DNA from 4 places in the Paenibacillus sp. EB106-06-01-XG199 genome. Region 2 is predicted to be linked to each of the others. Evidence: riboswitches for the same ligand, from Rfam matches in the RefSeq annotation. Region 2 holds a riboswitch; each other region holds the start of a gene.
The links. A riboswitch is a leader RNA that binds a small molecule or an ion and turns the genes downstream of it on or off. The one in region 2 is predicted to bind cyclic di-GMP.
Positions count from the first base shown of each region.

Region 1: another riboswitch for cyclic di-GMP. It lies ahead of AC3WT9_RS24505 (anti-repressor SinI family protein); the one in region 2 lies ahead of AC3WT9_RS07635 (hypothetical protein).
Region 3: another riboswitch for cyclic di-GMP. It lies ahead of AC3WT9_RS22980 (flagellar assembly protein A); the one in region 2 lies ahead of AC3WT9_RS07635 (hypothetical protein).
Region 4: another riboswitch for cyclic di-GMP. It lies ahead of AC3WT9_RS26040 (PA14 domain-containing protein); the one in region 2 lies ahead of AC3WT9_RS07635 (hypothetical protein).

Region 1 covers NZ_JBYTDQ010000007.1:268,671-275,961, reverse strand. Annotated here, with positions in the region: gene odhB (2-oxoglutarate dehydrogenase complex dihydrolipoyllysine-residue succinyltransferase) at 60-1,373, opposite strand; gene AC3WT9_RS24510 (2-oxoglutarate dehydrogenase E1 component) at 1,428-4,295, opposite strand; cyclic di-GMP riboswitch class I at 4,780-4,864, shown strand; gene AC3WT9_RS24505 (anti-repressor SinI family protein) at 4,892-5,044, shown strand; gene AC3WT9_RS24500 (helix-turn-helix domain-containing protein) at 5,144-5,476, opposite strand; gene AC3WT9_RS24495 (hypothetical protein) at 5,899-6,969, shown strand; gene sipW (signal peptidase I SipW) at 6,988-7,291, shown strand, end outside.
Region 2 covers NZ_JBYTDQ010000002.1:381,178-388,468, reverse strand. Annotated here, with positions in the region: gene tnpB (IS200/IS605 family element RNA-guided endonuclease TnpB) at 512-1,600, shown strand; partial or broken gene AC3WT9_RS07655 (GNAT family N-acetyltransferase) at 1,772-2,112, shown strand; gene AC3WT9_RS07650 (DUF4179 domain-containing protein) at 2,057-3,649, opposite strand; gene AC3WT9_RS07645 (RNA polymerase sigma factor) at 3,618-4,199, opposite strand; gene AC3WT9_RS07640 (hypothetical protein) at 4,320-4,586, shown strand; cyclic di-GMP riboswitch class I at 4,685-4,776, shown strand; gene AC3WT9_RS07635 (hypothetical protein) at 4,827-5,882, shown strand; gene AC3WT9_RS07630 (hypothetical protein) at 6,019-6,378, shown strand; gene AC3WT9_RS07625 (ketoacyl-ACP synthase III) at 6,423-7,291, shown strand, end outside.
Region 3 covers NZ_JBYTDQ010000006.1:384,499-391,789, forward strand. Annotated here, with positions in the region: gene AC3WT9_RS22970 (DMT family transporter) at 1-458, shown strand, start outside; gene AC3WT9_RS22975 (flavin reductase family protein) at 474-1,106, shown strand; gene AC3WT9_RS22980 (flagellar assembly protein A) at 1,147-3,018, opposite strand; cyclic di-GMP riboswitch class I at 3,124-3,216, opposite strand; gene AC3WT9_RS22985 (FUSC family protein) at 3,486-4,589, opposite strand; gene AC3WT9_RS22990 (ABC transporter ATP-binding protein) at 4,902-6,008, shown strand; gene AC3WT9_RS22995 (ABC transporter permease) at 5,998-6,810, shown strand; gene AC3WT9_RS23000 (ABC transporter permease) at 6,800-7,291, shown strand, end outside.
Region 4 covers NZ_JBYTDQ010000008.1:218,136-225,426, reverse strand. Annotated here, with positions in the region: gene AC3WT9_RS26040 (PA14 domain-containing protein) at 134-2,533, opposite strand; cyclic di-GMP riboswitch class I at 2,546-2,626, opposite strand; gene AC3WT9_RS26035 (sugar phosphate nucleotidyltransferase) at 2,763-4,136, opposite strand; gene AC3WT9_RS26030 (UDP-glucose dehydrogenase family protein) at 4,599-5,939, opposite strand; gene AC3WT9_RS26025 (glycosyltransferase) at 5,944-7,044, opposite strand; gene AC3WT9_RS26020 (glycosyltransferase family 4 protein) at 7,143-7,291, opposite strand, start outside.

The DNA of each region.
Region 1 (7,291 bases), on a different contig from region 2:
CCCTCTTGGTATGTGATTATCCATACGCTGGCGATGAAGAGCGGCCTCTTGAGGGCGTGTTAGCCTTCAAGCAGCAATGCTTCCGGGTCCTCCAGCAATTCCTTGACTTTGACGAGGAAGCTTACCGCTTCGGAACCGTCCACGATCCGGTGATCGTAGGAAAGCGCGATGTACATCATCGGGCGGTTGGCGCTTCTTTCTTCGTCCAGGGCGATCGGACGGAGCTGGATCTTGTGCATGCCGAGGATACCAACCTGCGGCGTATTGAGAATCGGCGTGGACAAGAGCGAGCCGAACACGCCGCCATTGGTGATGGTGAACGTGCCGCCCTGCAGCTCCTGCAGGCTGAGCGTGTTGGCGCGTGCTTTGGAGGCGAGCTCGCCGATCCGCCGTTCGATCTCAGGGAAGCTGAGCCGGTCCGCATTGCGGACGACCGGCACTACCAGCCCTTCCTTGGCAGCGACGGCGATGCCGATGTCATAATATCTCTTGAGCAGCAGATCCTCGCCGTCGATCTCAGCATTCAGCAGCGGATAGGCTTTGAGCGCGCCGATCACAGCCTTGGTGAAGAAGGACATGAAGCCCAGTCCGACTTCATGCTTCTCTTTGAAGGCATCCTTGCGGCGCTTGCGGATGTCGAGGATGGCAGTCATGTCCACCTCGTTGAAGGTGGTCAGCATGGCCGCGGTCTGCTGCGCTTCGACCAGGCGGCTGGCGATCGTCAGCCGTCTGCGCGACATGCGCTTGCGCTCCACGGCCTTGCCGTCCTCTTGCTGCGGCGCTTTGCCCGCCGCAGCTTTGGCAGGCTCCGGCTTGCCCTGCGGCGCCGGAGACACGGGCGCAGCGGCCCCTGGGCCGGCTGCGCCATGGTCCTTCACATCGGCCTGGCCAATCCGGCCGATAGGGTCGCGGGCGCTGACCTCGCCGAGGTCGATGCCCCGCTCACGCGCGAGCTTGCGCGCCCCCGGCGAAGCCAGGGCCGCATTGCCTGCCGCACCTTCGGGTGCGGCGGCAGGAACGGCAGCGTCCGAAGGCGCTGCCACAGGTGCGGCAGCGGCAGGTGCAACGCTGCCTGGCGCAGGTGCCGCCTCGGGCTTACCGCCCGCAGCGGCCTGCGGCGCACTTCCGGCAGCAGCGTCTGCGCTGCCGATCACGCCGATAGCCTCGCCAACGGCTACATTCTCGCCGGCCTGGCGCAGGATGGAGGAGATGACGCCGTCCTCCTCCGCGCTGATTTCAAGATTGACCTTGTCGGTTTCAAGCTCAGCAAGCACATCCCCCTGGCCGACAGTATCGCCCTCTTTAACCAGCCATTTGTAAATCGTTCCTTCGGAAATGGATTCGCCCAGATCGGGTACTTTAATTTCGGACACAGGCCCTTACCTCCCCAAATATAATAGTTAACGTTATCGTGACACCGTCCCCTTTCAGGAGGACGGTACAGCCGCTTGTACTTGCGAATTTAGTTTCAGGGCTTCCGTAACTATACGCCGCTGCTCAAAGCTATGCACATCCGCGTAACCGCTGGCCGGGCTGGAACGTTCCGGACGGCCGATATACTTCACTTTGACATTCTGCGGGGCGATGGCGCGCAGCCGTGGTTCGGCATAACTCCAGCCGCCCATATTCTTAGGTTCTTCTTGTACCCAGATGATTTCCTGCAGGGAGCGGAAGGTGCTCAGATGAGCGGCCAGTTCCCGTTCCGGGAACGGGTAGAGCTGCTCCAGCCGCAGAATGTGCAGCCAGGACCAATCCTGCCCCTTGGCTGAATCCAGCTCAGTCTGCAGGTCGATAGCGACCTTACCACTGCAGACAACCAGTCGTCTAACCTCGCCGGGCTTGCTGCCCAGAAGCGGCTCCGGCAGGACCGGCTGGAAGCTTCCCGAAGCCAGTTCGGCTCCCGGGGAAGTGCTGCGTGTGTTGCGGATCAGGCTTTTCGGAGCCATGACCACCAGCGGGCGGGCATCCGATCTGCCGCAAAGGGCAGCCTGGCGGCGGAGCAGATGGAAATACTGAGACGCACAGGTCAGATTGGCTACGGTCCAGTTCTCTTCAGCCGACAGCTGCAAGAACCGTTCCAGCCTTCCGCTGGAATGCTCTGGCCCCTGGCCTTCGTAGCCGTGCGGCAGCAGAATCGCCAGGTTGCTGCGTTGGGTCCATTTGGCGCGTCCGGCAGCAATGAACTGGTCGATAATGACCTGTCCGGCGTTGGCGAAATCACCATACTGTGCTTCCCAGATGACAAAGGTTTCCGGGGCAAACACGTTATAGCCGTATTCATACCCGAGCACCGACGCTTCCGACAGCGGACTGTTGTACACCCCGAAGGAGGCGCTGGAGTCCTTAAGCTGATGCAGCGGAGAGAAAAGTGCCCCTGTGTCACTGTCATGCAGCACCAGATGGCGGTGCGCGAAGGTACCGCGCTGGGAGTCCTGGCCGCTGAGACGAATCGGTGTGCCATCCTTCAGAATCGTAGCGAAGGCGAGGGCTTCTGCGAGTGCCCAGTCCACGCGTTCTCCATCATTCAAAGCGTCTTTGCGGCGCTGTAGAATCCGCTCCAGCTTCGGATAGACCTGGAAGCCGTCCGGAACCGACAGCAGCTCCCGGTTAATTTCCTGCAGGTTGTCAAGCGGAACCGCTGTAGGGCGCTGCGGTGTAGGTGCGCTGTCCAGGGCAACTGAGGTTTTGGCGTCTGCGTTCTTATGCTTGCCTTCCTTCATCTTATCAAAGGCTTGCTGCAGTACGCCTTCGGCTTCGGCATTCATTGCCGTAACGTCTTCTACCGTGATGACGCGCTCCTCCTGTAACCGTTCCGCGTACACTTTGTATACAGTAGGATGATTGCGCACTTTACCATAAACAATCGGCTGTGTCGTTTCCGGATCATCCATTTCATTATGTCCGTGGCGGCGGTAGCCGATCAAGTCGATCACGAAATCCTTCTTGAACAGATTGCGGTAGGCGCTGGCCAAACGGACGGCTGCAATGCAAGCCTCCGGATCATCGGCATTGACATGCACAATCGGAATTTCATAGCCCTTAGCCAGGTCACTGGCATAGTGGGTAGAACGGGAATCCTCACTTTCCGTCGTGAATCCGATCCGGTTATTGACGATAATATGCACCGTACCGCCGTTCTGATAACCTTTAAGCTTGCCGATATTAAGGGTTTCGGCCACGATGCCTTCACCCGGGAAGGCAGCATCGCCATGCATCAGCACAGCCATGGCTTTATTGGTGTTTAGCTTAGGCAGACCCGGAGTGCTGCGGTCTTCCTGGGCCGCACGCGTGAAGCCCTCGACCACCGGATTGACGAATTCCAAGTGGCTGGGATTGTTGGCCAGAGTGATCCGTGTACGGACGGTTTCGCCTTCACGGACAGCGCGGTCAGCGCCGAGATGATATTTCACATCGCCGGTCCAGCCGTAGTTAATGCCCATGGAGCCTTCGGAAGGGAACAGCTCCTTGTTCGGCGAATGATGGAATTCCGAGAAAATAATATCATAAGGTTTGCCCAGGATATGAGCCAGGACGTTAAGCCGTCCGCGATGCGCCATACCCATCAGGATATGCTCGGCACCGTCATGAGCGGCAGCACGCACGATTTCATCCAGCATCGGCACCAAGGCGTCATTGCCTTCCAGGCTAAAGCGTTTCTGGCCGACAAAGGTTTTATGAAGGAAAGTTTCGAACTGCTCTACCTGAATCAGCCTTTTCAGCAATTCTTTGCGCTCTGTGTTGTTTAGAGGCGCGGGAGAGCTGGTAGATTCCGCCTGGCTGTTCAGCCAGCGCAGCTCCTGCTCGTCACGCACATGCCCGAATTCATAGGCAATGGTCTGCGTGTAGGCCTGGCGCATCCGGTGAACGGCATCCCAGGCCGTATGAACGTCATTCGGGGCATTCTCCCAGATCAGCGAGGCGGGCATAGCCATTAAATCCTCGCGGGTCAGATCATAGGTTTCGTACTCCAAATATTTCGCCATCGGATTGTTTCCCCGGTCCAGCGGGTCGATATTGGCGGCCATATGGCCATGTATGCGGATATTGGCGATCAGCTTGGATGCCCTTACGGCCTTTCTAAGCCACTCAGTATCTCCTGAAACCACAGGCAGCGGTGCCTGTTCAGCATCGGGAGCCAATGGAGGGGGGCCGGAACGGGTGAAAAGATCGCGGTAATTATGCTCTACTAAAGTTGGATCTTTTACAAATTGCTCATATTTCTCTTGGATGTAACCCAAATTGGGTCCGTAATACTTGCTCCACACAGTTTCGTTATAGGGATCTTTGGCTGCCATGAATACATCCTCCTAACGGATGAACTCCACGCGCGCCAAAATTTCGCCGGCGCCCTTGTGGAGCTTCGATGTTTGCGGTTTCATTCCTCATCTTATTGTGCAACTTTCAAGCCGGGTAATCAATTCATACTTTGGTTGAATCCGTTCGCAAAACGGTATGATTCAGTGCCTAATTCATACAGAACTATTATAAGTTTGGTTTCTTAACTATATGAAAATAATGCGGCGGTGTGATTGAAATGAATGAAATAAAAATGTTGTTTTCAGTTTTCATATATACATACATAGATAAAGAGGCTTGTTCTACAATTTTTTGGGATTATCGAGTAATTCGTACAAGCAGTTGGCAAAATAATCAATTATTTTCCGTTTCCATTTATACAATATTCCCATAAATCGACACACTTTTCGTGTAAGATATTGTATAATGTTATTGCGGATAACGGTTTCATGAATTTCTAGCCAGATCCTTTCATGTAAAGGATCCAGTAAAGGGTAAACCTGCCGAAAGACAGGGGCACAAAGTCTCGGGTCTAATGTAGAAATACTACGACGGCCGGACTGCCTGGGGACGCGTAATCTTAGGAGGAGATTTCTTGGATAAGTCCAACCAGGGGAACAACGGAGAACTGCAGACAGTTGATCTGGATTTAGAATGGGTCTATTTGCTGATGTCGGCTAAGCAGGCTGGCATCCAAGCGGATGAAATCCGCCAATTTTTTAATGAGAAGACTTTGCAGGCAATGTAGCGGTTGGTTGTTAATAGCTTTGTACATACAGAAAGGGCACAGCGGATCTCTCCGCTGTGCCCTTTCTGTATGACCGGCAGGAGAGGGAACCTGCATGAATCAGGAATCCTTCTGCTCCAGCCGCCATTTTTGATAGTCCAAGAACTCTTTGAATTCCCGCTTGCTTATACCCGAAGCCATAGCTTCCAGTACGAGCCGGGACCATTCTCCATCCAGAGGTGACTCTTGTACACCGGAAGGCTCTCCGTAAAGAAGCGCATGAATGGACACCTGAAGTGCGTCAGCGATTTTTTCAATAAATTGAATAGAGGGGTTGGATTGTATATTTCTTTCCACATTGCTTAAGTATGATTTCGCCACATCAGCCTTATCCGCAAGCTCCGAAAGAGACAAGCCTTTTTCCAGACGGAGATGGTGGATACGACTTCCCATATTATCTGGCACGATAAAAACGTCCCTCCGTACTTTTTGTTACAGTATATCAAATAACCGTAAGACGGACAAAGCACTATAGAATCAGTTCCGGTATGAATGATCCCCCTTTTATGTCGTTTCCACTCCACATCCCCATTATTTTTGTTTCCTCTGCGGTATCATTTAGATTTTTCATGCAAAAAACGTTCGTTAAAAAGTACGATAAACTGAGGAAAATGAAGCTTAAAGCAGGAAGTTAACTATAAATTGTTCTTTATTGAGAATATTGCAACAAAATGCGATTTTTGATTTGTAGGAGTAATGGCATATACTTACGTCATAGTTCTTTATAACGAACGAATAACGTTCGTCATAAAGGCTGGATGTTAATAGATTACCTTGTTTGCAGGAAATTGCAAGCAGCTAAAGGAGAGGCTCCTGTGAGGCTTTCACGTTCTTCCCGGAATAGAAACATCCGTCGGTATACGCTTCCCCAAATTGCAGGGATCGTAGTGATTTCGGCTTATGGCATCGGCCAAATTACAACGCCCACGTATGCATTGCTGACTGACGTCGCAGCAACCGAATCCTCCAATATCACCACAGCATTTGTGTTTCCAAGTACGGTCGATCACATTGCCAACCAAGCCAGCGAGGCGATGAAGCTTGCTGCCTGGCAGCGTGAAGCGGCGAGAGAGGCGTTAGCGGAGATAACGGACAAGAATACGGACTCGGAGACCGCAGAGGGACGTATTGGAGGTATTCAAGAGGCTGCTGCACAAACGCGTGAGGCTGCGGCCGGCGCGGCTGCCCTTTTAGCTGAGCTTCAAGGCTATCTAACACGCTCACAACTAGAGCTGGAGCAGCAAGTCAATGAAGTGAACCAGAGACTTTCTCCATATGAGGTCGATTTTAATCAATTAACAACCGCACAAAATAATGCTATCCCGGTATTCGAACAATTGCTCAGCCAAGCCAATCTGACGCTGGGCGAATTTCAGGAGATGGTTAGAAAGTTAAGCTCCATCAGAAGAGTGGACGCTTATGTGCAGGCAGCCTATCATCAGGCATCGACCGCGGCCGAACAGGCCAGGAGTTATGCGGACGAAACCTCGCTGATGCATACGGAGGCCGCTGACGTGATCCAAGGACTGAAAGAGGCTGAGAAGAAGGCGAAGCTCGAAGCGGAAGAAAAGGCGAAGCTCGAAGCTGGGAAAAAGGCGAAGCTTGAAGCCGAGGAAAAAGCGAAGCTCGAGGCTGAGAAGAAGGCGAAGCTTGAAGCCGAGGAGAAAGCAAAACTCGAGTCTGAGAAGAAGGCGAAGCTCGAAGCCGAGGAGAAAGCGAAACTCGAGGCTGAGGAGAAAGCGAAGCTCGAAGCCGAGGAGAAGGCGAAGCTTGAAGCTGAGGAGCAGGCAAAGCCTGATAAGGCTGCTGAGCCGGAAGCCCCTGTCCCGGACGCGAATCCTGACAGCATAACGGTAAAAACAGGCGAAAAGCAAGACGTATTCTAACCAAGGCGGTGCTCTCCAGTGATACTTAAATGGACTCGTAACCTATTGATGTATGCGTTAATTCTTATTTTTCTACTTACGCTGGTATCTGCAATCACTAGCCGGATGAATGGCGGAACGCCCAAGATTCTGGGCAAGGAGATTCTAACGGTGCTCTCAGGCTCCATGGAGCCTGGAATCCAGACGGGGGCTGTCATTGCCGTCAAACCGGTGAGTGAACAGAGTCAGGGATCTTTTAAACCAGGAGATGTAATCACTTACAAAGCTCTGGATGGATCAAACAGCCTGATTACCCACCGCATTGTCAGCGTGCTCGGCTCGG
Region 2 (7,291 bases):
CGTCCCATAAGGACGAAGTTGTCGTTGTACCACCTTAAATGACCGTCCCGCTGCATGAATTGCAAGCGTTACAGTCTTCGCTATACGGTGCGGAGATCGCTAAATACATGATCTCGAGACCGCTCCCTTGATAACGGCGGGATGCCCGGCATTTCCCTACAACATTGTAGCCGACGGTTCGGGAAAGCAACTCCAAAGTCCATTCGATCATATGCCGGACACCGGTTCGCAGCTACCACCGGCTCTCTGCAAGTCCTCTCACATATGTCTACTTACTCTTCTTCTGTGTTGTTGTTATATATGTATATTATTACCTGATCCATGGAGATTGGTCAATGCTTTATTAGATTGGGGCAGGAGAAAGTATCAATTGTGATAAGTTATTTATCAAAGAAAGCCGAGAACACCCAACCTTCTATAGGTTGGGGATGAATCGGTGTTTTTTGCAAAGAAAACGAACGTATGTGCTATAATATCCCTATATACTTCGTCGAAAGGAGGTTGTGTTGGCATGCTCATTCATAAAGCCTATAAGTATCGCATCTTTCCTACAAATGAACAACAGCAACTCATTCATCAGATGTTCGGGTGTTGCCGTTTTGTGTTCAATCATTTTTTAGGCCTATGGAATGATTCCTATAAGACGAAAGGCAAAGGCTTATCCTACAATCGTTGTGCCACACAACTTCCTGCACTCAAACAACAGTTCGAATGGTTGAAAACCGTGGATAGCATTGCTTTGCAATCATCGGTTCGAAACGTGGCAGATAGTTTTGATCGGTTCTTCAAAAAACAGAATCAAGCTCCACGTTTCAAAAACCGTAAACACCCTGTCCAAAGCTACACAACGAAATATACCAACGGCAACATTGCTGTGGAAGAACGTCTACTCAAGCTTCCCAAGCTGGGATGGATGCCCTTTGCCAATTCCAGAGCTTTAGAGGGACGCATCCTGTCTGCAACCGTTCGCCGGAATGCGTCTGGGAAATATTTCGTATCCATCGTCTGTGAAGTTGACGTTAAGCCCCTGCCTCAAGCCAGCAAAGAGATTGGTGTTGACCTTGGCCTTAAAGAGTTTGCCGTCTGTTCCGATGGATTTCGGGTTCAAAATCCCAAGTGGTATCGCCATTTCGAAAAGAAGTTAGCCTATTGGCAACGCCGTATGGCTCGCCGTAGCAAAGGCGGCTCTAATTGGCACAAAGCCAAGCAAAAGGTCGCTTCCATTCATGAGAAGATCGCCAATTGCCGCTATGATTTTCTGCATCAGCTCACAATCAAACTGATTCGCGAAAACCAAACGATCAGTATAGAAAACCTTCGCGTGGCGAATATGCTCAAAAATCACAAACTGGCAAAGTCTATCGCCGATGCGTCCTGGAGTGAGCTCGAACGTCAAATCTCCTACAAGGCGAAATGGTACGGACGCACGGTTAAGATTTCGGATACCTTTGCCCCGACCAGCCAAACCTGTTCTGTATGTGGCTTCATCAACCCCGAAGTGAAGAACCTTTCAGTGCGGCAATGGGTCTGCCCAGGTTGTGATACAACGCATGATCGTGATGAAAATGCCGCACAGAATATTATAATGATGGCGGTTTAACCGTCTTGCAAAGAACTGTGGGAACCACAGGGATCGCTTGGTGTACGATTTTTCACATTTGAGAAAATCGATGCATTTTGCTTCAAGGAAGCAATGACCCAAGAATCCCCCACCTCTACAGGTGGCGGGAGTGTTCAAAGACAATAAATGAAGAGGGATGCAATTACATAAATATTCGGTTGTAATGATAATGACAAATTGCTTGGTATTATCGAGGCATTTGATTTTAATCAGAAAGTAAATATGGTATCGGTCGGCTATTTTTTGGAGCAAGCCCATTGGGGTGGGGTGGAATTCAAGCTGAAGTAATGCCTCCCAATAGGGCTTCCAAAAAGGTACTGCTGAACAACGGCTTCATGAAAGAAGGGACTTTGAGACAAGCCAATGTATGGTCAGGCAAAGGAATCGTCGATCTTGAAGTGTACAGCATCCTGAAAGATGACTACATCAGCAAACTCAAGGTTTTTTCACTTCGATTTTTGGCAGAGCAAAGCTCCAGTTCACATCGGTAAACCTTTTATCCGTTATGACCCGGCGGAGCGTCAGCTCCTCGGGCAGTTCAGTCATGCCTTTGGCAATAAGATAGGCTTCATTCACATGATTGCCCGTCTCACCGAATGTGACTGTCTCATCCATAGTGAAACCACCTCTAAAGATAACTTTGTATTCCTTTCCTTTACCATCGAGGGCGACCCACTTGTCATTGGCAAATCTGTTGGTGAATTCGCCGCTGACCGACATCCAGCCGGATATTCCCGGTTCATCCTTAATTTCTTTGATCTCCATCTTGTTCACCTTCAGCACATCACCTTGAGCACTAAATACTGCGGGTTTCTCATTAAGCTCATGAGGATGGAACGTCACTGAATCGTTAGACTTGACGGGACTGTTGTAACCATCCAGGATGAACCGTACTTGCCGGCTGTCATATGGAAGGCTCTTGAAATAGTAGGTCCAGTGCAGCTTGCCGGCTTGTTCTGTTGATCTGACAGTGTAGCCGAAGGAAGTGTCGGTAATATATCCGGACTTGTAACGGTTGATTCTTGAAACTTCTTCACCTTTCTCATCCTCAAAATGGAACATGAGCCCAAGAGCGTTATTAAGATTGGCAGAAATAAGGCTGGCTGCCTCTCCAGTAAGCGAGGTGTTGAATTTCAGTGTGACACCTGCAGGTGTATGCATTACTTGATCCATCTCCAGCTTCATCCCATCCGGAGTTTTATAGACATGGTCCTTCAAATCTGTGGTTACCGATAATGCCTGTGCTGCGGTCATATCTGCTTCATAGCTAAAACTCCAGTCTCCGGCGACTACCTTTTCTGTTTCACTGTTTGAAGCCAGTTCATGAATATTGCCTTGAATAACTACGGTGCTTCCTGGGCCTTCATCAGGGAATACGTAAGTCAACAGCAGAGAGGCTTGACCAGAGTTTCCATAAATGTCACTGGCCAAGGGCATGATCTCTTTCAGTTCTCCGATGTTGTGTCCTTGTTCATCATGGATTTCCAATTGGCTGGTATTAAATTTGGACATTGCGTCGTTGGCAGCATGTCCGGTTTTATCCGTAATGCTAATGTTAAGCACCAAACGGGTAGGATCAGCCACTACGTCCTGCAGGACAAAGGTATAGCCTTTATCGGTTTTCTCTATGCCAGGCTGCTGCACCACTCCGAGTATTTTGGCGTCCAGAAGACCAAGCTCTGCCCACTGGTTGGCAAGGAGGAACGGCTTCTGTGGAGGGTTGGACAGCGTCTCTGACACTGTACCTGATTTGCCTATAAAGAACAGTAATGAAGCAATTCCTATCACTGCAGCAACAGTGCTGCCCCACTTTAAACCTCCTTTTAGGGTGCGGCCCGTTTGCATTCCGGATATCTCGGATAATTGTTGCCCGGAGGCAGGCAGTATCTCTGTATTGCGAACTTGTTCCATAACGCGCTCTGTGAAATCATCAGCTAGATTAGAGCTTGTATACAATTGTGAATCCGTCAATAGATCGTTATCAGTGCCGGACAAGTCATTGTGATTGGTGTAAGCCCATTTTTTCATTGGAACCCTCCCTGGATTTCGACCATTGTTTCTTCAGCTTTTGACGGGCGCGGTGGAGACAATTTTTGACCTGATGCATAGGCATTCCCGTTATCGCTGAGATTTCCTCATAGGATAATTCATTGGTATAGCGAAGCAGCAGTACAATCCGGTATCGTTCTGGAAGCTTGGACAATTTCCGGTGCATTTCAAGCTCGTCTTCCTTACGCATATACTGCTCTTCAGGGGTTGGCCCGCGATCCTTCTCCTCCAGTAAGTTACTGCTTGTTAGGCCTGGGGATTTCCGCCTTTTCAGTGACCTGAAGTGGTTGATCGCAATGGCGTACAGCCAAGCCGCAAAGCTTGATTGGCTATGATGCCCGCGGAGTTTCTGGTATGCCTTAATAAATGTTTCCTGGGCCAAATCCTGTGCATCCTGGTGACTGGCGCCCATACCGAGCAGCAGACGATACAAGCTTGACTTGTATTTGTCTACAAGTACCGCAAAGGCCTCCCGGTTGCCCTGCAGCACTTCGGCAATGATTTGTTCGTCGTTTTCCTGTGCCTTCATCCAGTGCCTCCAATTGATTTATTTGTATATAAGACGCACCAGCGCCACAATATTTCTCACTTTTAATAAAAAAGAAAGATTATGTTCAGATCATACTACACATTGCAGGGGGAAGAGAGAATGAAACAAGACGAAGCAATCCGTCAGGTAGGCCTGGCCGTAAAGGGTGATCCGGCAGTCAGGGCGGTATTTCTGAAAGGCGCACATGCCAGAGGAGAGCAGGATGCTTACTCGGATGTTGATTTGTACTGTTTGGTCCACAGCGAGGGCTTGACAGATTTTTTAGCGCGCAGAATATCCCATATGGAGAGCTATAAACCACTGATATTCTGGTCAAACGGATCTATGCACTATCGTAGCCAAACAGATACAGCGAACAATATTTGAATGTGAGAAAAAAGGAGGATAATGACTGCTATTGTCGAATTATAAATTTAGATAGATAATAAATACCAAAATATGTTTGTGATTCGGAAGCGCCAGCTGATGAACAAAGGCAACTCCGCCGAAAGGCGGAAGACGCAAAGCCACCGGTCTAAACCGCTCACGAAAGCGGCATGACAGCGGGGACGCTCATGTAGTTTGGTTTTTTGTTGTCTAAATACAACAAAAGGAGAATAAAAAAACATGTTTTTGAAGATTCGCCACAAATTGAGGCCAGGCTTAACGTTTATTCTGGCTGCGGTCTTGGCTGCAGGCCCCCTGATTGCCACTCCGGTCCACGCAGCTGCGAAGTACACTTTTACGGATGTCAAAACTGCATATAACATGCCGCTTGACTACAACTACAAGTTCACAGGTGACACGATCGCTTCACTGGAGAAGGATAGCAAAGGGGCTTATCAGCTGTACTTACATAACTGGAAGAAGAAGACGACGGAGAAGGTCACTTCAACTAACACGTTCAAAACGAACTTGCAGCTCCTGGGAGACAGTGTTTATTATTATGAGTCCACAATTGAAGTGACTAAGCAAATTAATATCTACCCGAAGAAGCTGGTACAGTACAATTTGAAAACCAAAAAAACAAGCGAGCTTCCGCTGGAAGTGAATAATCCGGAATTACTCGGTGTGGGTGATAAATATTATGCACACAGCAGTAGCTCATATTTTTACTTCACTAACAAAACGACGCTGGAAACCCAGACCATTAATGATCTCGGTTTTGATCAGGTCTACCAGTTTGTAGATGACAAGTTCATCTATAGCAAATGGGACACCGGCACGTTGTATCTGTATGATCTGCCAAGTTCAAAAACAACTGAGATTTATAAGCTGAAAGAAAATGAATCCTTCAACCTCGTAGCTTCGAATGGTAAAGATATTGTCTGGATGATTGACTCCAAAGAAGTGGATACTGCCGGCAAGACCAAAAATTACTTCATTTATATGACGATGGACCGCAGTAAAGCCGGAGCCCCGGTAAAAGTATTGCTTAAACGTGAATGGGTTATTGGCGACCGGAATGATCTATTAATCGTGGGTGACAATTATGCGGTGTTCTCGGAAATGATGAACAATAAACTGTTAGCCCGCGGAGTGAACCTCCGAAACGGGGAACTCTTTTTGCTTGGGGAACGAAACCGCAGTGCGGACAATTTTGTGTATTTTAATAAAGACACTTTGATCTCACGCGACGCGAATGACTATATTGTGCTTCGTACAATAGTCAGAACACCATAAATAAATTTTTAGAAACTATCAAAAAAAAGTGCAATTTGATGATAGCAGTAAAGCGGTAAATCTTGGGTATTAACCTATTTCCAATGAATCCCGCAATCACAAATTGAAAAAAACAACTAGAGGAGTGCGTTAAAAAATGATCGCAGAAACTAAAATGTACCCGGAATTCAACACCATCTTCATCAGCTTACATGGATTTGCCGAATTGGCTGAAACGGTAAAAGAAGTGGAAATATTCGAGGCGTCCATGCCGACCTTGCCGATTCACGAGATGTCTCTGATTATTGACTGCAATGATATGGCGCCCTTCAAGCCGGAGATATTGCCGGTTCTGGAACGCTGCTATGTGCTGTATAACGGATTTAAACATGCGGTTCTGGTGAATCCGAAGAAAGTGGTAGCCAAATCTCAATTACAGAGAGTAGCTCCAAGCGCCGGATTTAAAGGACATTTTGTGGACACGGTGGAAGAGGCATGGGCAATCGTTAAATCCTAAATCCTAAATCGTATATCCTAAATCTAAGCAGAGGGTGGTCGACCATGGCTAATGTCAAAATAATAAGCACCGAAGTGTACCATCCTGCCTATAAGATCAGCAATGAGGAATTGGCTCTGCAGGCCGGATCTTCAGCGGACAAGCTTATCGGCATTTGGGAGTTCTTTGGCCGTAAGAATCGTTATTACGCGGCGGACTATGAAGAGAGCACGCTTTATATGGCTATTGAAGCATCCAAAAGGCTATTGAAGAGCTGCGGGCTCAGCGGAAGCGATTTGGATATGATCGTATTCTCCTCAGGAACACATGATTTCAGCGCTCCGACAGATGCTGCATTTGTGCATCAGGCGCTGGAGGGTAAAGATTCCTGCATTATCTATGACAGCAATGCCAACTGTGTAGGTATGGTTGTCGCTGCTGACCAAGCAGCCCGATCCATGATATCCACTCCCAGAGTTAGATACGCACTCATTGTAGGGTCGGAGCAGATTGCCCGTTTCTACAAAGAAGGTGACCTGGCGTCCAAGGGCCTGTGCGGAGATGCAGCCTGTGCGGTTCTGCTGGAGAGAGTGGAGGATACGGACTCCGGCCTGATAGATTCGGCGTACTACACCAATACGCAGAAGGCGGAGGATATGCAGTTCCCTGCCGGAGGCATGACACAAATGTACGGAGAACATCTGTCGCTTGAAGAGAAAAAAATCTATCTTCATCCGGAGTACAATGTCAATGTGGCTTTCCCGACAGCGGTATCCAATATTGAGCAGCTGCTTCAGGAACATGGCTATACTAAAAGTGATGTGAAGCACTATATCCTTAGTCAGTTAAACTTGAGCGTCATTAAAGATATCGCGGGCAAGCTGGACGAGGAGCTCGTTAAATTCCCTTACATTGGGGATATTTATGGCTACAC
Region 3 (7,291 bases), on a different contig from region 2:
GTATCTCCGCCTTGGGTGTAGGGCTTGCCCTGGCCAGCGCACTCAGCTGGGCCTTGGCGACCGTGTACACGAAACGAAATGCGGTGCGGGTAGATATGCTGTGGATGACGGCAATGCAGATCATGATCGGGGGCGTCATCTTGCTGGCTGCCGGTTCGGCTGTGGAGAGCTGGTCTGATATTACGTGGAACAGCGCCTTTATCGTGAACACGTTGTTCATTGCGGTGTTCGTCATTGCGCTGGGGTGGATGGTTTATTTCAAGCTGATCAATGAGGGAGAGGCCAGCAAGGTCGGTTCATTCACCTTCCTGATTCCGCTGATCTCGATCGGGTCAAGTGTAGTATTATTAAATGAGCGGATTACGCTGAATCTGGTAGTGGGTATGCTGCTGATCGTATGCAGCATTATTCTGGTGAATGTTAAGATAGGCCGGGCCGCACGGCGGCTGACAGGTTAAGACAGGGGGATAAGCATGTATATTCAGACGGATGGGCAAACGGCGCATGATAATTATAAGCTGCTGATCGGCAGCATTGTGCCCAGGCCGATTGCCTTTGTAACCTCGGTGGATGAAGCGGGAATCGTGAATGCCGCTCCGTTCAGCTTTTTTAATATTGTAAATGATGATCCGCCTATGGTCATGTTCTCCTGTGTCCGCAAAGCAGGCGGAGAAATGAAGCATACGCCGCGCAATATAGCGGCGAATAAGGAATTTGTGGTCCATATCGTCGATGAGGATAATATCGCTGCAGTCAACCATACCTCAATCAATGCACCCGGCGGAATCAGCGAACTTGAGCTGGCCGGGCTGACGGCGGTACCCGGACAAGCCGTCAAGGTCCCGCGCGTACAGGAATGTAAGATTGCGATGGAATGCCGGCTGGTGCAGCTTGTGGAGCTCGGACATTGCGATATGGTTATCGGCGAAGTGCTTGGCTTTCATGTAGAGGATGAGCTGGTTCATAACGGCCGAATTGATGTCGGCAAGCTGAAGCCGGTCAGCCGTCTGGCCGGCGCGTCTTATGCAGCAATTGGCCGGACGTTCGAGCTGGACAGACCTCAGTATGAATCTGTCACGGCCAATCCCAAAATAGAAGAATTATAAGTTCAATCTATATAGATCAGATATTTTAGGCAGAGGAAGGCTACTGCGCCTGATTTCTTAACCGCAGGCTTTGGGCAGTGAAGACAAGTTCTTCATCTGTCCCGCTGATCTTGGCGGTGTATTCTCCAATCGTAACTTCGCTGTTGCAGATTTTGCGGACTGTAATATTTTTGCCGGCGGTAAGCACTGATTTCTCGGAGGACTGCTTCCCTACAGTCTGTGCGCTGATGGAGCCTGCCGCCTCGACTGTGGAGTCCGTGCATTCCGCTTCGTTCATTACGAAACGGACATTGCCGGAAGAGAACAGCTGGCTGTGCAGAATACCCTCCTTATGAACATGGAGATCTCCGCCGGATTTAATAATGCTATGCTGTGACGAGGCGATGTCGATCCGTGTATTCTCCTCCTGCATCCCGGATATGGCGTCATGCAAATCCTGCAACAGCTTCAGAAAGGTGCTTAGTACAGCATCCGTGAAAAAATCGGTGAACTGCCCCGGGTGCAGGAATACCTCCAGCATATGTCTCAATTGCTTGGTGTCGATAGGATAATCGGGATTCATCCCGGCAATAACCTCCTGGAGATCACTGATCAGGCCGGGGAGATGGTCATATTTGCTTTCCAGCAGCAGCATAACGACCAGACCGTATTTTACGGTTTGCTGGCGTGATTGGACGGTATTCGCCAACTGCTGCGACGCTTTTCTCAGACTGGTCATTTCCTCCATCAAGAGAGCGGAGTACATGCAGAGGCGGTTATGTCTCGCTCCATAATGACCGGAGTACAATTGGCTGCTGACAACCTTGCCCTGGACAAAAATGCTTCCGGTAGCAGTGATTGTCGCATGTGTAACGTCGCCGTATATGTATACATTTCCCAAAGCCTCAAGGATGGTCTGGTTTCCGATATCATTGGTGGCGACCACATCACCCGGGAACATCATTTTGGCGGCTTCGGGGTCCATGTCCCCGGGAACAAGATATGTCTGGGGAAAATCAAAAACCTTGCGGTTCAGACCAGATCCCGTTAAGCGGGGCCTTCCCTGGCGGAGGGAGGCGATCCCGCCGTCCGCCAGCAGGGTTGTACATTCTTTAGTGACCAGCTGAATATCTTGCGGCGGCGGGGAGGGAATAATTCCGCCATACACGTCGATGCCGGGCACTCCCTCTTCTGCAGGCAGCTTACGGGCAATGACCTCTCCCTCCTGGACAAAGGGAACCCTTGGATGGTTCAGGAAATCTGCAGGATCGGCAGTCCGAATGAATTCATATTCCCTGTCCTCGGCAAATAACAGCTCCAGCCGGGCATTTTTGCCGGGAATAGGGGCTTTACCCTCTGCGATGCAGACCGGGAGATAGGTAGGGTTGTTCAGCTCTGCATAAAGAGCCGGAATATTGAGCTCGCGCATAATGGAGCTTTTCTTGAAGCCGGCGATAATCTGGTCCACCGTAAGGGTGGACAGCAGCAGGCCGCAATTTGGTTCCGCCCGGACCGTGACATCTGCTGCAGCCGGGGAGCTGGCGAGCTTCCAGGCGTACTTTTCTGCACGGTAGAGCGTGAAGTAGGCCTTCAGTCTATCTTCGGATACAGTGATCTGATACTGCGGCTTCTCGCAAATCTCCCAGGTGATACGGTCCGTGGGGGTTACCTCCGTAGGATCTGTCACCGTCTTCCGGTTAATATTCAACACCACAGGGTGAACGGAGGAAATGACAGCGGGTTTGCCGCCGGGCAGAGGAGGAGTAATAAATATTTGGTTGTTCTGTACGATAATACGTCCGTTCTTATCCTCATCTCCCTCACGGAGCGGCTTAACCTGCACTGAGGGCAGAGCCGGAAGATCGGGGTTACCGATTGGCGTTGTGGTATGAAATACATGCCCGAATTTTTTCTCGATGATATGCTGTGGCATTACTCTAACCTCGCTTCTTCGTATAATCAATGGTATCTGTACAGAAAAGAGCATCATGGACTATGATAGATTGTCTTCACCTACCGGTACCCAAGTCACATCTCAATTGGCAGCCTGGCGACCATGAATGGATAGTCTCACATTCTTAGGCCCATCGCTTTGCGTCCTGCCCTTTCGGGAAGTTTGCCTTTAAAAAAATAGATCAATGATATACATTCAGCATGAGGTCATTTAATCGACTCAAATCGACAGGGAATGTTCAATACTGGGTTGGTTGCCAATATAATTCTACAAACAAGCTTAATTCTAGTACTTTAGTATTAATTTTTCAACTTAATAATAATAAATCTCTCTGGTATCCCTTTAAAAGGGACGGCTTTGAGTCCAAGCGATATTACAAGCAAAAACGACCCTGCCTTCATCTCAAAGGACAGGGTCGTTTCTGCAAAAAAAGGACGCTCCCAAGCTTATAGCTTGTGGGAGAGCCCTCTTTTGACAAGATGTACGGCGCGCGCGCTTCCGGACCGGACGGAGGCTGGTGCCGGTATAACTGTAGCTGCATAATCGGCCCGTTCAATTTCCTCCAGCACCCGGTTCAGATGGGAGAAGACGGCTCCGAGATCGCGGACTGCTGTCAGCGAGCATTGACCCTGCAGCTCGGAGAACCAGGCAAACTGCAGATCCCGGGCGCGGCGCAGCGCTTCGGGGAGCGAACGGGTGCATTCGGCATCGGATAAAGTTTTGGTTCCATACAGGGCGATGCAGTCTGCGGTTGCCGTTACGACCTCTGTCATCCAGTCAGCTGCGGCATAATGTGCAGGCAGGAGGGAAATCTCCTCGGCGATCTCCTTGACGTAGCGGTGAACCTTCTGCAGATGCGAGGTTGCCTGTGTCAATGACCGCAGTCCGCTGCGGCATTGATAATGGGATAACGTATAGTGCAGCTCTTTCTGCTGCTTGTCGCTCTTCGCCAGCAGTTGTCCGGAACGGACCAGCCTCTCTGGAGCCTGCTTGGAGCTGCTGCTCTCTGCGGCGAGTCCAGTTAAGGCATCGGCCAGCTGCTGGGTCCCTTCCAGTGCCAGGCGTTTCACCTTGACGAACCCCCCGGGGGGAACGATAATCATATTTATTATTAAGGCAATCAGCACGCCGATTAAGGTCTCCGCGACTCTCCACACGATATAAGGGTCCTGATAAAAGGTCAATGCCAGCACGGAGGTCACACCGACCTGGGAAACGGCTTGAATGTTAATCCGGCAGGCGGTGGCCACACCGATGCCGATCAGCAGCATCAGCAGAATAGACAGTGCCCCCACGTCGAAGAAATGGCCCACGAGCAGGCTGACAATTCCACCGAGCACAACGCCCATCAGACGGTAAATCCCTTTTTCCAGTGAAGCCTTGACGCTTCCTTGGGTGATAAGAATTGCGGCAAGCGGTGCAAAGTATAAATAACTGTCGCCGTGCAGGCTATGAACCGCAAGCCAGGAGAGTGAAGCAGCAATCGTAACGCGTATCATATATAGAGATAATCCGAATTTTTCAAGGCGGTCCTGCAACCCCTCGTTCATGTTAGTCATCTTCTTTCAACATAAATAAGAGAACATTTTTAGGTTTTCAGCAATTTTCATTATAGCACTCAAAAACAACAATAACGGGTACAGTTTTTACGAACTTGTTAAGTTTCTGCGCTGCATTTAACATTGTAAGCTATCGCATATATTGCATTAATCCTATATGCTATATATATTGAAGTGTGTCGAAGGAAGGGAGGAATTGTCGCTTATCAGCGCTGAGCATGCCACTTTAGATTGTTCCCTGCGGGAAGCGGGTAAAATAGGTTGTAATACATAAGGTAAGGGAGGTCGTTAGCCATAACTACCCTGGAAGACACTATTATTTCTTTTGACCAGGTTACCAAACAATACGACGATGAAGAAGCCGTGTTAAAAGGAGTCAGCTTCGAGATCGAACGCGGCAAATTCTATACACTGCTGGGACCCTCGGGCTGCGGAAAGACGACAATCCTGCGTCTGATCGCCGGGTTCGCTGAACCAACGGAAGGTTCCATTTATTTGAACGGCAAAATCATCAACCACATTCCGGCCAACGAACGGCAGGTCAATACGGTATTTCAGGACTATGCCTTGTTTCCGCACCTGAACGTATTTGAGAATGTGGCCTTTGGACTGCGGATCAAGAAGCTTAAGAAAGAGGTCATCACGCAAAAGGTGCAGGAGGCGCTGCGCTTCGTCAACCTTGTAGGCTACGATCAGCGGGCCATTAATGAAATGTCCGGAGGACAAAGGCAGCGTGTAGCGATTGCCCGGGCCATCGTCAATGAACCGCAGGTGCTGCTGCTCGATGAGCCTCTTTCGGCACTTGATCTGAAGCTGCGCACGGAGATGCAGTACATTCTGCGGGAAATGCAGCAGCGGCTGGGCATCACCTTTATCTTCGTTACCCATGACCAGGAGGAAGCGCTGGCCATGTCCGACTGGATTTTTGTCATGAACGGCGGACGTATTGAGCAGAGCGGAACGCCTAACGATATTTATGATGAGCCGATCAACCGCTTCGTGGCTGATTTCATCGGCGAGTCGAACATTGTGCCCGGTGTGATGATTGAGGATTATATTGTTGAATTTAACGGCCACCGCTTTGAATGTGTGGATGCGGGGCTGAAGCCGAATGAAGCGGTGGAGATCGTGATCCGTCCGGAGGATCTGGAGATTGCTGCCGTTGAACAAGGCAAACTGCGCGTCCGCGTGGATTCCCAGCTGTTCCGCGGCGTGCATTACGAGATCAGCTGCTACGACGGGTCCGGCCACGAATGGCTGGTCCATTCCACGCGCAAGGCGGAGGTCGGCAGCGAGATCGGGCTGTATTTCGATCCGGAAGCGATTCATGTTATGCGTTTCGGGGAAACGGAGGAAGAATTCGACAGACGTCTGGAAGCTTACGGCGAGGTGGAGAGCCATGAAGAGTAAGGGCCGGTCGTATTTCCTCATCCCTTATTACTTATGGATCGCCCTGTTCGTCATAGCGCCGGTGCTGCTGGTTGTCTACTACTCCCTGTTTGATCTGGACGGGCATCTTACACTGGACAACTACGTGAACTTCTTTACACCGGTATATATGAAAATGATGCTCAACTCCTTCTGGTACGCGATCCTGATTACGCTGTTCTCGCTGCTGGTGGCTTATCCGGCGGCGTATCTGCTGACCCGGACGAAACATAAGCAGCTGTGGCTGCTGCTGATCATCCTGCCGACATGGATTAATCTGCTGCTGAAGACGTATGCCTTTATTGGTATCTTTGGGACCTTCGGGCCGGTCAACAATGTCTTCGACCTGCTGGGCATCGGAGAGCAGCAAATCCTCTTTACAGGTTTCAGCTTTGTCTTTGTTTCGGTATATATCTTTATCCCGTTCATGATCCTGCCGATCTTCAGCGCTCTGGACGAGTTGAACCTGTCCCTTGTAGATGCGGCCCGTGATCTGGGTGCCTCCGGGTGGACGACGTTCCGGCGGGTCATTTTCCCGCTGACCATCTCCGGGGTGCGCTCCGGCTGCATGGCGGTATTCATTCCGGCGTTATCGCTGTTTATGATTACCCGCCTTATCGCCGGCAACCGGGTCATTACGCTGGGCACCGCCATTGAGCAGCATTTTCTGGTCACTCAGGACTGGGGCATGGGCTCTACAGTTGCTGTCTTCCTGATTGTTATCATGGCGCTGTTCATGATTCTGTCGGGCAGCTCACGGAAAGGGGTGCGGCATGAGAAGTAATAAGAATGGGATTTCAAATCTGTACCTGGTGCTGGTCTTTGCCGTGCTGTACGCACCGATCTTCTACCTGATGTACTATTCCTTCAACAGCGGCGGGACGATGCATGGCTTCGAGGGCTTCACGCTGGATTATTACCGTGAGGTTGTGCAGGATACGCGGCTGATGATTATTATGATTAACACTTTGGTGATTGCCCTGCTGTCTTCGGCGATTGCTACGCTGATTGCGATCATCGGGGCGCTGGCCATTCAGCGCATCCGCAGCCGGAGGGCCAAGAATACACTTCTCTCACTGAACAATGTGCTGATTGTCAGTCCCGATGTCATTATCGGCGCGTCTTTCCTGATCCTGTTCACGATTGCCGGAATCAAGCTCGGCTTCGTGTCGGTCCTGCTCTCGCATGTTGCATTCAGCGTGCCGATTGCCGTGCTGATGATCCTGCCGCATCTGCAGGACATGAGCCCGACGCTGACCGATGCT
Region 4 (7,291 bases), on a different contig from region 2:
GAGGCCAAATGGGGGCTATAGCTTAGTAGCCCTGCTGATAAGCAGGGCCACTAAGAGTGGACTTTAGGAATTATAATTGTAACGTCTTAACCAGCACCCGCCGGTGAATACAGAAGCTAACCAGTCGCTCTGCTTAGGAAGCGGAAGGAAGAAACAGGGCGCTCGCAGGAACAGTACCCTTCACTTGGCTTGGGCTTTCCCACATTAGACGCGCTCTGGCATCCCCTTGATTCTCGTAATACTCCACTTTAATATCATATAGCTGCCCGGCATTCAGGCTGATGCTTCCCATGCGTTCGGTTCCACTCTGTTTCATCCAGCTGTCAATCACAAGACTGTCATTGACCCAAACGCGGATGCCGTCATCTGAAGTAGTATAGATTGTGTACGTTTCACTGTAGAGCGGCTTAATCTTGCCGCTCCAGCGTACGGAGAAGAAATCGATGCCGATTGCAGCATCCGGGGTGCCTTGACGCCAATTGAAATCAAGAATGGCGTCGTTACGTACAAGTGCCGGAGTGCCTGACAGCAGCATATTATTGAAATATTCTGCCTTTAGTCCATTCTCAGCAGGTGCTGCTGTCGGTGTTGGCACTGGTGTTGGTGCTGCTGTCGTTTGCACCGGTGTTGGCGTTGGAGCTGGCATCGGTGTTGGTGCTGCCGTTGGCATTGGTGCTGGCGTCGGTGTTGGCGTTGGTGCTGGCGTCGGTGTTGGTGTTGCCGTTGGCACCGGTGTTGGCGTTGCTGTCGGTGTTGGCACCGGTGTTGGTGCTGCCGTTGCCGTTGAGGCTGGTGCTGCTGTCGCCGCTAAAGCCGGTTTTGCAATCAGGCTGAGTGTACTGTCCAATTCTGTCTGGCTGGCAGCAGCTGCCCCGGCATTCACAAACAATGCGCTGGCCGGAACCGTCACTTTGGCTTGGCTTTGACTTTGCCACATTAAGCGGATATTCGCATCGCCGGCATTCTCGTAATACTCAACCTTGATGTCGTACAACTGACCGCCTGTTAAAGCGATGCTTCCGGTACGCTCGGCTCCGCTCTGTTTCATCCAGCTGTCAATGACAGCTTTACCGTTAATATAAACGCGGATACCGTCATCCGAAGTGGTAAAAAACTGATAAGTCTCACTATACGTTGGCTTGATTTGACCGGTCCAGCGGACGGAGAAGGAATCTATACCGATTGAAGGATCCGGCGAACCCTGGCGCCAGTTAAAATTAAGCAATGCATCATTGCGCACCAAGGCGGGCGTACCGGAAAGCGTCATGTTTTTGAAGTACTCTCCCTTAAGTCCGCTCACCACAGGCGCTTCCACTGAATCATTAGAGTCAGGCGTTGGTACAGGTGCTGGCGTAACCTTAGGTGTTGGCGTTGCCGTAGATGTTGCCGTTGGTGTTGGCGTCGATGTTGCCGTTGGCGTTGGCGTCGGTGTTGCCGTTGGCGTTGGCGTCGGTGTTGCCGTCGGTGTTGGCGCAGTGGCCGGTGCACTCCAACTCTTATATTGATCCCGGGTCAGTGTATAGCTATCGCTCATGAAACTCTTAATCGTAGTTGTGCTGTTTTTCTCATAGAGCATTTTTCCCCAGTTCATCATGAAAACGAAATTTTTCTGGGAGAGCTTCAGTTTGGCCGTGCTGGGCATCTCACCGTTCTCACCAATACCTATCGGTTTACCGGCAGCCAGACTAAGCAAACTGTCATAGTACTTATTCATATAATCGTTATCATATATATCTGCTGCAAGAACATCCACTTTGCTTGCGCCCGGATAGGTCAGCGCATAAGGATCGGACCAGGCATTCGGTGCATTAGGGTTCCATACCCACAACAGATTGTTTAATTGATGAACGTTCACGAAACGGTCATACATAATATTCCACAGTTCAGCAAAATTACTTTTCTTCCCCCACCAGAACCAGTTGCCGTTCATTTCATGATAAGGTCTCCAAAGTACAGGAACGCCCGCATCCCGCAAGCTTTTAAGAGACACCGCCACTTTATCCAGATCCGTGATCAGGCTGGCGTATTCTGTCGTGCCCGGCGTTACATACCTGTTAAATTCCGCTTGGGTGAGCGGCTTCTGCACATTGGACCAGAGGTACGCCGTCCCCGGCAGATTCTGATGAAAGGTCATTGTGACAATGCCGCCGTTCTTGTACCAGTTGATCGCGCTGTTCACCACATTCTTGCGCTGCGAAGCAGCCGTACTCTCCGACTGGCCGCTAATTACGCCAAGCTCATATCCGTGAAGAGCAGCATATTCTCCGCTTGTTCCCTTCAGCTTGTTGCTGAATTCATCCGGGCTCTCCAAATAATCGTGCTGTCCAGTGATAATCCCTTTTCCGGTAATGGAATAGAGATTACTAAGCAGCTTGACAGCTTCGGCTGAAGCGTCCGGATTAACCGGCACTGCTGTGCTTGATGAGGCTTCTGCGGTTGAAGGCGACAGCCCAAACCCTAAAGGCACAGTGGTTAACAATATGGCAAGAGACAACAATGTGGACAGCAGACGAGACTTACGGTAAGTTTTCAAAATTATCTTCCTTTCGGTAGCCAGGCTGCCACTCTTGCGAAGGCCCTATGGCTTTGCGTCCCTATCTTTCGATTAGGTTTGCCTTGTCGTTTTGGAAGGATTTATCCCTCTTACCGTAAGTATCGTCCCTATGAAGTTTTTATTTAGAGCATTAATAAAAATAGATTAATAAATGGTTCTAAATGCCTGTTTTAGATTTGCAACAATTGGTTAAATAGATTATTTAGGCCTACGAGATAAACTGTTGCAAAGCTATATCTTCCCAATCCAAGGTGATGCGGATGTTATCCTCTTCTACCAGTTCCGAACCGGTCTGTACCTCAATAAACTCTACATCCGTCAGCGCAAGGATCGCATGTTTGGTGCCTTCCGGTATACGAACCACATCTCCTGCCTTGACATTATGCATCTTCTCATTAATCACAATGCTTGCTTCACCGCTGACAAATGTCCAGATTTCACTTCGTTTATGGTGCAGCTGGTAACTGATATTTTTACCCTCTTCGATAAAAATCCGTTTGGTCAGCACTTCATTTCCCTCATCGTATTTCACATAATCTATGACTTTATAATGGCCCCAGCGGCGTTCTTCGTACATCGGTCTTTGTTCAAAAGACTTCAGCACTTCCTTGATTCTCGGACTCTCCGCTTTATGGGTAACCAAAATCCCGTCCGGGCTGGCAGCGATAATCAGATCCTTCGCACCGATCACCGTAATCGGAATATCCAGCTCATTAATCAGGCATGTGCCTTCGGAATCCGCCGTCACGAACCCTTTGCCTACATGATTGCTGTTCATTTCTTCAGTTAGCGTGTTCCAGGTTCCCAGATCCTTCCAGAACCCGGCATAAGGCTGAACTACGATTTTCTCCTCTTTTTCCACCACTTCATAGTCAAAGCTGATGGAAGCAAGCAGTTTGTACTGCTTCTGCAGTTCCTCATAGTTCAGCGGCAATCCCTTACGCTGCAGAATATCAAGCAGATAACCCAGGCGGAACGCGAACACGCCGCAGTTCCAGAGGGCATTCCGGCTGATCAGTTCCTCGGCCTGCTCACGGTCAGGTTTCTCCTGGAAGTGGCTTACCTGCAGATAGCCGCTTGCTCCCGCCTCAGCGCTGGTAGGAATGATGTATCCGTATTTTTCTGAAGCATGCTCGGGTACTACACCCATTAGCGCCAGGTTCGCTCCGCTCTCCTGCATCGTTTGCTCAAGCTGCACTACTGTATCGAAGAAGGCGGCTTCCACATAAGGATCGACCGGGAGGATGGCCACGGTCTCGCTTGGCGAAACGCCTTCCATGGAATACAGGTAGGCTGCTGTCAGGGCAATCGCCGGAAACGTATCGCGGCGTTCCGGCTCAACGATGATAGGCACCTCGCTGCCAAGCTGGCTCTGAATCATTTCCACCTGGCTGCGGCCGGTAGCCAGATAAGCCGAACCCGACATATTAGCTTCCTCCAGCTGCCGCCATACCCGTTGCACCATGGATTCCGGTTCCCCCGTTGGGCTCTCAAGTACCTTCAGAAATTGCTTCGAACGTGAATCGTTAGACAATGGCCAGAGACGTTTACCTGAACCGCCTGATAGAAGTACCAGTTTCATATGGAACCCTCCTCATTATGTGTTGACGCAAAAATATCGGATTGTTATTGTGAGCTACGAGCTAAACAGCAACCTCGAGATGCTAGAATGTTTATAGCGCGCTGTTGCTGCGCGATAGCCTTCAGATACAACTGTTACGGGAGTCACTGCAAGGAATGTTTGGACTTTCGGCCGCTGTTGTCTGCAGATTTCTTGATTTATACCGCTGTCCGCGGTGGAAATCCGCAGACAAAGGCGGACGCATTCGCTCCTACAGTTCCAAAATTCCTCTCCGTTCCATTCCATAACAGCTTCCTTAGATGGATTCCAGCTGGGCTATGCGCCCTAGCAAGACATTCACGCCCGCGGCTTGCACCCGCAGGCGAAGCTCCCTGCTAAAGATCCGGCATTGCCGCTTGGTTGGCGGCAGGTAAGAGCGAAGTGCTTTACAGAGCTGAGAACTTAGCAGAGCAAGCTTGAGGCTTAGACCGCACCAGCCACGCTGGCCGAATACCCGCTCAGTCCGCCCATTTGCGGGCGTCCGACGGAATGGTACTCCAGGCCGGTGCCTTCGATCTGCTCCTTGGAGTAGACGTTGCGGCCGTCGATCAGAACCTGGCGGCGCATACTGCCCGCCAAGCGATGCAGGTCGATATCCTTGAACTGGCTCCAGTCGGTCAGCAGGCATACGGCATCGCTGCCTTCTGCCGCCTCTTCCGGCAGGCCGCACCAGCGGAGCTGCGGATGATCGTATTGCATTTTGAAGTTATCGGCGGCAATCGGATCATAGAGCTTCACTGTAGCTCCCTCCGCTACCAGCGCTTCGACGATTTCCCGGGCAGGTGCCTCGCGTACATCATCGGTATTCGGCTTGAAGGCTAACCCCCAAATTCCGATAACCGCGCCGCGCAGGCTGCCAAGCGACTCATGAAGTTTGGAAATAATCATAAACCGCTGCCCTTTATTCACCTCAACCACCGATTTCAGCAGCTTGAACTCATAGTCCACGTTGCCGGCGATCTGGATCAGTGCATTGGTATCTTTCGGGAAACAGGAGCCTCCATAACCGATTCCGGCCTGCAGGAAGCTTGAGCCGATTCTCCGGTCCATCCCCATGCCTTCCGCCACTTCGGTTACATCAGCTCCCACTTTTTCACAGATGTTGGCAATTTCGTTGATAAAGGAGATTTTGGTTGCCAGGAACGCGTTCGATGCATATTTAATCATTTCCGCACTGCGGATATCCGTTACGAAAATATTTTCAGTGAAGCCTTGATGAAGCTGGCGCATCGTTGGCTCCAAAAGCGGATTATCCAGACCAATCACAATCCGGTCAGGATGAAGCGTATCGCGGATCGCCGAGCCTTCACGCAGGAATTCAGGAGCGGAGACGATATCGAAGGGATGATTCGTGTGGGAAGCAATCAGATTGCGGATTTTCTCATTTGTGCCAACCGGTACAGTCGACTTGGTCATGATGATTTTATAGCCTTCCATTGCTTGCGCAATTTCTTTGGCTGCTCCCTCGATATACGTTAAATCCGCTTCGCCGCCCGGCAGGGAAGGCGTTCCAACAGCAAGGATGACGATATCAGAAAGGCGCACCGATTCTTGCAAATCCGCCGAAAAGGATAATCTGCCCTCACGGAGATTCATTTCGATCAATGCCTCAATACCCGGTTCATAGATGGGGGATTCCATCCGGTTCAACTTTTTGATTTTTTCCTCATCCTTATCGACACAGATGACATGATTCCCGTTAAGTGTAAAACATACGCCAGATACAAGACCGACATAGCCGGTACCGATTACTGCCAGCTTCATATAATCATCCTCCTTTAAGAAAATTAACGTAGGCCTGTTCCACATACTGCTTGAACTGAACCATAAACGTCTGTTCATCGAATTTATGCGCATGCCCCATAATCTTGCTGATGTCCCACGCATAGGACTCCACTTCGTGGATAGCCTTCAGCAGATCATCCACTTCCTGATTCTGAAAGAATACGCCATTGACATAAGGAACTATGGTATCCAGCGCCCCTCCGGCCTGATAAGCAATGACCGGTCTTCCTGCGGCATTCGCCTCCAGGGGCGTGATTCCGAAATCTTCTTCTCCCGGAAAAATAAACGCCCGGCATTTCGACATCAGGCCCGTAACCTCTTCATCCTCCAGCCGGCCCAGAAAAGTGACATTATCTTTGGCCATTCCCTCCAGACGCTTACGGTCCGGCCCGTCGCCGACGATATAGAGCTTAAGGCCATTCCGGCTAAAAGCCTCCACTGCCAGGTCGATCCGTTTGTAGGATACAAGCCGCGAGACGATCAGGTAATAGTCGCCGATAGAACTGGAACTTGTGAAGCGGGCTGTATTGATCGGCGGGAAGATCACATCGGCATCCCTATGGTAATAGTTCTGAATCCGCGTCTTCACTACGGAAGAGTTGGCCACGAACTGGTTTACATTTTTGGATGTCCGCTGATCCCAGGTCTTGAGCCGCTGCATATAGACCTTGAGCAGTCTTTTGAACAGTCCGGAATTCGATTGCCGCTCCATGTACGTGTCATAATCCCAGGCAAAGCGCATTGGCGTATGACAGTAGCATAGATGAAACGTGGATTCAGGAACCTTTATGCTTTTCATAAAAGCACTGCTGGAGCTCAGGACGATATCGTACCCGCTAAAGTCCAAATCACGAATGGCCATCGGATAAAGTGGCAATACCCCTTTAAAATTGGCCTTCACTCCCGGGATCTTCTGCAGCCAGGAGGCCCGGATATCCGCATCTTTGAGGTTGTCGGTCAGGCGGCTTCCGTTAAACACCGTCGTGAAGATCGGAGCCTCCGGATACATGTGGTGAAAGACCTCCACAACTCTTTCCGCTCCGCCCATTTGGATTAAGTAATCGTGCGCTATCGCAATTTTCATGTAAATCATCCTCAAAGTTTTATGGAGCAGCATCATCAAGTAGTGAATGCATGGAAGGAACGGTGCCCTTAAGCTTTAGCATTGTCCGGAAAAACAGCTCAGGTTGCGGCGAGCAATCCTTTGTAATAAGCGACGATGTCCTTTACCGTATTCTCGATGACAAAATGCTCTTTTACCCGCTTCATTCCACTTTCGGCCATCCTTCTTCGCTCTTCGGGATGGTTCAGCATCCAGGTGATGGAATCTG